2 regions of the Oceanobacillus sp. B139/18 genome follow, and region 2 is predicted to be linked to the other one. Evidence: a T-box and tRNA genes for the amino acid it is inferred to sense, from the RefSeq annotation. Region 2 holds a T-box; the other holds one or more tRNA genes.
The links. A T-box is a leader RNA that pairs with one kind of tRNA and senses whether it is charged. The one in region 2 lies ahead of argS (arginine--tRNA ligase), so its partner is inferred to be a tRNA-Arg.
Positions count from the first base shown of each region.

Region 1: it has a tRNA-Arg gene. The T-box ahead of argS (arginine--tRNA ligase) is inferred to sense a tRNA for this amino acid. The anticodon was not compared.

Region 1 is NZ_JBVFXI010000007.1:68,258-71,680, reverse strand. Features, by position in the region: gene ACZSMY_RS18420 (GTP pyrophosphokinase) at 1-208, opposite strand, end outside; T-box leader at 357-563, shown strand; gene proC (pyrroline-5-carboxylate reductase) at 653-1,471, shown strand; gene ACZSMY_RS18410 (TIGR04104 family putative zinc finger protein) at 1,512-1,799, shown strand; tRNA gene ACZSMY_RS18405 (tRNA-Arg) at 1,919-1,991, shown strand; gene pflA (pyruvate formate-lyase-activating protein) at 2,324-3,064, opposite strand; gene pflB (formate C-acetyltransferase) at 3,163-3,423, opposite strand, start outside.
Region 2 is NZ_JBVFXI010000003.1:236,611-240,033, forward strand. Features, by position in the region: gene lgt (prolipoprotein diacylglyceryl transferase) at 1-269, opposite strand, end outside; gene hprK (HPr(Ser) kinase/phosphatase) at 283-1,221, opposite strand; T-box leader at 1,395-1,645, shown strand; gene argS (arginine--tRNA ligase) at 1,758-3,423, shown strand, end outside.

The DNA of each region.
Region 1 (3,423 bases), on a different contig from region 2:
GCTGGCATTTTCGTAAAATACTTTCAGGTGTTTTTATACGTGATTTTAAATGTTCAATCGGATTATAATCATGAATATGCTCAAATTCTTCTTGAAGGATGTTCAGCTTGGTATTGATTTCATCCAGTCCAAATTTATAGCTGAGCATGAAACGTGTCAGTTCTTTTCGTACAGCGGTTAACTGGTGTATCTGTTTTGATTCATCCATTGATAAAATTCCTTTCTGGCTTACATTCATGTACAATATAAGTATAGCAAAATTTGTTTTGAATAGCAGATAAAAAGACGCTGCAATCCATTCTGATGGGTGCAGTCTTGACAAAAGTATGGCAAGGCCTTATAGTACAATTCAATAAAGAAATACGGTGAACGGGCCAGTAATCGATGTGTATTTACCAAAGAGAGGAAATCCGGCGGCTGTAAGATTTCTGTAAATGCCTTGATGAACCTATCCGGGAGTAGGTTAGTGTATGCTGACTGCAGTAAACTGCATTATCAATGTGAGTGGATAACTTTTATCAACAAAGGTGGTACCGCGGAATAATACTGATTTCGTCCTTTACAAGGGATGTATAATCAGTTTTTTTATTGCTCTGAGGTATCGGTGAAATAAAATATTAAAGGAAAGAAGAAACACACAGGAGGAAACTACATGGAAAAAACAATTGCATTTTTTGGAGCAGGAAATTTAGCAGAGGCGATTATTGCAGGCATTACAAGGACTAATGTTGTTACAAAAGAACAGGTGCTGGTGACGAATCGCAGTGATAAAGCAAGGTTAGATCTGATTGCTGAAAAGTATGGAGTGACTTGCGACCTGGATAAAGAAGAAATGATCAAGAAAGCAGATATTATTATTTTAGCGATGAAGCCTAAGGATGCGAAGGATTATTTAGACTGGCTAAAAAATTATATAAAACCGCATCACATGGTTATTTCGGTGATTGCAGGGTTATCTATCGAACAGATGGAAAAAACGCTGGGAGAAGGTATTCCTGTTATTCGAACCATGCCGAATACGTCTGCATTGATCGGCCAATCAGCTACTGCTATTTCAAAGGGAACCAATGTCGAACTCGGTCAGCTTTACTTTGCTGAGGAACTATTCCAGACAGTGGGTACAACAAAAATTGTCGATGAGGAGCAGATGCATACGATTACGGCGATTGCAGGAAGCGGACCGGCATTTTTCTATTACATGGTGGAAGCAATGGAAAAAGCAGCAATTGAAGCAGGATTGGACCGGGATACGGCATTAGAGCTGCTGACCCAGACGGTGATCGGCGCAGGAAAAATGCTGGAGACATCTGGCGCAGACCCGGAACAGCTCCGTGTTAATATTACCAGCCCGGCAGGAACCACAGAGGCTGGTTTAAACCAGTTAATGGCGAATGAATTTGATAAGATAATTAAAGCATGTGTAGATGGCGCACGAAATCGGTCTATCGAGATTACGAATGCTCAGAACTAATTTTTTACACGTACTTTAAAAAAGAGAAGAGGGAAAGCAGATGCATACACCGGATTGCAGTTATTGCGGGAAAAAATGGAGTTATGGACAGACCTTTAAGCAGGTATTTAAGATTAAAATGATTTGTCCGCACTGCGGCAAAGAAAATTATTATAATGCAAGTAAAAAAGGCGGCTGGCTCCCTTTATTAGCCATACCTATTCTGTTAGGGCTGGCCTTTCTGCTAAGGCTGTCTTCTGTAGAAATTATTCTCATGGGCTGTTTGCTGATGATTCTTCACGTCCTGTCGATTCCTTATCGGACGAGATTGCAGAGAGCCGGCAAATAAATGAAACATGATGCTTTCCAAAATAGATAAGGTTTAGTATAATACGATTGTTCGTTTATTTTTCAATGGACGGATAATGAAGCATAATTGAGCGGTTTCCACTGCTGATTATGTGCAAAGCCCCCGTAGCTCAGGGGATAGAGCATTGGTTTCCTAAACCATGTGCCGCAGGTTCGAATCCTGCCGGGGGCGTAAAAAAGTCTTGTTATACAGAGATTTGTGTCTTTCAGTTATATTATCGGAGGCCACGGTTTATACTTGAAAATTACATAAACCGACAGACGTCATTTTTCGTTTTCTTGTTTGTTTTATGACAAGATTTCTGAAAGGTGGCTTTTTTTTATATAGAGAAGACAATTATTGTTCTGCTTATTTTTCGTGAAAAAGCAAAATGAGAAACACCATTGATGTTTTTTGTTTTATAGACGGTAATAATGAATAGAGCCGCTCCTAAAAAGAAGCGGCTCCATTCTTCTCATCTATATAAAGGGCAGGATACAGCAATGGATTCCGATTCCCTATCGCTATATCACTTTCACCCGATTCAAAATATCTTCGGCGTTTTTCACCCGTTCCTCTGTCGGTGGCTCTACACCTTCCAGCGGATAGTCCAAACCAAGATTTTCCCATTTATAGACACCTAATTTATGATACGGCAGCACTTCTATTTTTTCGACATTATTTAATGTCGCAATAAAATCGGAGAGCTGCTGTAAATGTGCATCGTTATCGCTGCCACCGGGAACAAGTACATGACGGACCCAGACAGGCACTTTCTTCTCGTCTAAATAGCGGGCCATGTCGAGAATATGTTCATTGGACAGACCAGTGAGCTCTTTATGCGCTGCAGCGTTGATATGCTTTAAATCAAGTAAAACCAAATCAGTTAATTCCAGTACTTTATCTAAATTTTTTATAAAGTGAGGGGAGCGGTTAAAGCATCCGGCAGAAGTATCAATGGTTGTGTGTACTCCTAATTTTTTCAGTTCGGTGAACAATTCGAGTAAAAATTCAACCTGAAGTAAAGGCTCTCCGCCGCTGACAGTCACTCCTCCATTGGTAGATTGGAAGAATGGGAGATAGCCCTTAATATCCTTCACCAGCTCTTGTACAGACATTTTCTTTCCTGCTCCCATGTTCCATGTATCCGGATTATGACAAAATTGACAGCGTAATAAACAGCCTTGAGTAAAGATAACATAGCGTAATCCAGGCCCGTCTACGGTTCCACACGTTTCGATTGAATGAATTCTTCCTTCTTTCATGATACTTTTCCCCCTCACTTCATATGCTGAAAATAATTCAGCATCAAGCGCTCAAGTTATTTAATGAGCGCTTGATATTGACTTCTTACAGAATGGCCTTACAAGCTTTCATGGAAGGTCCGGTTAATGACATCGATTTGCTGTTCTCTTGTCAGCTTAATAAAGTTTACTGCATATCCAGAGACGCGGATGGTAAGCTGCGGGTATTCTTCCGGATGCTCCATCGCATCTAATAAAGTTTCCCGATCAAAGACATTGATGTTTAGATGATGTCCTTTTTTTGCTGCATAGCCATCGAGGATACCGGCTAAGTTTGTTTTTCTTGTTTCTTCATCTTTACCTAACGCTTTTGGCACGAT
Region 2 (3,423 bases):
ACGGCAATCATCTTCCAAAGCGGACCATTCGCATATTGTTCAAATTCAAAAATGACATAATAGATTCTCGCTGAAATAATCGCAATCGGCACAGCAAAAATAATGAAATCCATAATGGTTTCTTTGCCAAGGCCGACTCTTTCTGCTTCCCTCGTTGCTAAATAAACGGCTAATACGGCCCCAACGGCGATAATAATACCATACCAATAAATGGTTAATGGCCCCAGTTCTAAAAACACGCGATCAATAGGAGCGTCTGTCCCAGTCATCTATATCATCCTCCTATTGTGATTCCAAATCACCTTGTTCAATCATTTTAGTTAACCGATCCGAAAATTCCTCTGCTGTATTCACGCCCATCCGCTTCAGACGGAAATTCATGGCAGCTACTTCGATAATAACAGCAAGGTTTCTTCCTGGTCTGACCGGTATCGTTGCTTTTGGCAAATGAACATCCATGATCTTCATGGTATCTTCATCTAAGCCTAAACGGTCGTACTGCTTCTTTTCATCCCAGATTTCCAATTGAATCACCATCGAGATCCGCTTTTGGCTGCGGATGGAGCTGGCTCCAAATAATGTCATAACATTGATAATCCCAAGTCCCCGAATCTCCAGTAAATGCTCAATCAGAGCCGGCGCATTGCCAATCAGACTCTCATAATCCTCCTGCCGGATTTCCACATTATCATCTGCTACAAGACGATGCCCCCGCTTTACTAATTCAAGCGCTGTCTCACTTTTACCGACACCGCTTTGGCCGATTATCAAGACGCCGACACCATAAATATCGATTAACACACCATGTACCGCAGTAAAAGGCGCAAATTTTGATTCTAAGTAATTGGTTAAACGGCTCAATACACGCGTGGTTGTCCGCGGTGATTGTATGATAGGAACGCCAGAGTGCTTCGATGCTTCAAAAAATTCTTCCGGTACATCCATCCCGCGGGAAATGATGATCCCCGGGGTTACATCCGTACATAGATTTTCAGCACGCTGCTTTCTCTCCGCTGCATTCAAACCCAGAAAATAAGCTAATTCTGTCTTTCCGATCAATTGCAGGCGTTCTCTGGGATAATAATCAAAAAAGCCAGTCATTTCTAATCCTGGACGTGAAATATCACTTGTGATAATCTCACGGTGAACCCCTTCTTCTCCTGCTACCAATTGCAAATGAAACCTGTCCAATAAATCTTTTGTACAGACGGTTGATACCATTTTGAAGCTCCTCTCTTCAACAAAGCTAACTGATATACATTTTAGCATAATCCATTTAAAAAACGTAGGGGAGAAGTTTTGGTGTGATTAAATTATTTTTGTTGTATAGGATAAGCTTTAACAGCAGAAAATACTTGTTATTTTGAAAAAATACTGTATACTATTCCATTAATATGAAACCGTTGATGAAGAGAGTAATTATATTTTTGTATGATAGCGAACCGAGGGGACGGTGTAAGCCCGGTGATACAGAATATAATGAAGCGCACTTCGGAGGAGCTGTCTGAACAATCAGTAGGATACGCCGGGTGATTCCGTTAAAGATACGATAAGATGGTTCTTATTTCACTCCTTTCCTAAAGGATAAAGCCACACATAAAATAAGAACAATTAGGGTGGCACCGCGGATAAACTCGTCTCTATGTTATATCATGGAGACGTTTTTTATTTATTGCGGAAAATCGTACGAAAAACTCCCGCTGAATGAAGGTTTGTTTTATAAAATTGTATTCCATTATACTAGGAGGATTGATAACATGAATTATCACCAGCAATTTGGAGATGTAATAGCTTCCCATTTAGAAGGAGTATCCGATATAAATGAAATCATTTCATTGCTGGAAAAACCAAAATATAATGCACACGGAGATTTAGCATTTCCTTGCTTTACACTTGCAAAAAAATTGAAAAAAGCACCACAGCAAATAGCAAAAGAGTTATCCGAGAATATTGCTGCACCCTTTTTAGAACAGACGATTGCTGAAGGCCCGTATTTAAATGGATTTTTAAACAAGGAGACGATCAGTAAAGAAGTAATCCAACATATTATCAAGGAACAAGAAAATTTCGGTTCTTTTTCCCAGTACAAGAAAAAAACAATCACGCTCGATTTCTCATCTCCCAATATTGCGAAGCCTTTTTCCATGGGACATTTACGCTCTACTGTTATTGGCAATGCCCTTGCTAATATATCAGAAAAATGCGGTTATAAGGCAATTCGTATCAATCATCTTGGCGATTGGGGAACTCAATTCGGCAAGATGATTACCGCATATAAGCTTTGGGGCGCAGAAGAAAAAGTACAGAAGAATCCAATCAAAGAACTGTTTCATCTATATGTGAAGTTTCATGAAGAGGCAGAAAAACATCCTCACTTAGAGGATAAAGCACGCTTTTGGTTTATACAATTAGAATCTGGAAACAAAGAAGCAACTCGGTTGTGGAAATGGTTTAGAGAAGAATCACTAAAAGAATTTGAGAAAATTTATAAGCTGCTGGATATCGAATTTGACTCCTATGATGGGGAAGCTTTCTATAATGATAAAATGAATACAGTTGTCCAAAAGTTGAAAGCGAAAGATCTTCTGTCTTTCTCTGACGGAGCAGAAGTGGTTGACTTAACAGATGAACAGATGCCGCCTTGCTTAATCAAAAAGAAAGATGGTGCTACCCTTTACGCAACGAGAGATCTAACTGCAGCTATTTATCGAAGAAAGACCTATCATGTTGAAAAGTCCTTTTATATCGTAGGGCAAGAACAGCGCCTTCATTTTCAGCAGCTATTCCTCGTACTACAGAAAATGGGATATAACTGGGCAAATGAATTAGAGCATGTACCATTTGGCTTTATATTAAAAGATGGCAAGAAAATGTCGACTCGTAAAGGGAAGGTTGTGCTATTAGAAGATGTCATCAAAGAAGCTATTGATCTGGCTCACCAAAATATTAAAGCTAAAAACTCAACATTAGAAAATAAAGAAGACGTAGCAAAAGTGGTTGGTGTCGGCGCCATTATTTTTCATGACTTAAAGAATGAACGACAAAACAATATTGAATTCAACTTAGAAGCGATGTTGAAATTTGAAGGTTCTACCGGGCTTTATGTGCAATATACTCATGCCCGCGCCTGCTCGATACTTCGGAAAGCTCCTTCTGGAATTTATTTTCCTGATACTGGACTAACCGATTTGCACAGCTGGACTATCATCAAAACATTGATGAATTTTCCAGATGTAATCGAAAAAAGTTTTCAGCAGGCTGAACCATCAGTTATCGCAAAATATGTTTTAAAATTAAGTCAAGAATTTAATAAATACTATAGTAATATCAAAATATTAGCGGAAGACGCAGAACAAAGCAGCAGACTCGCGTTAGTAAAATCGACTGCGATTGTGTTGAAAGAAGGTCTGAGACTGCTTGGAA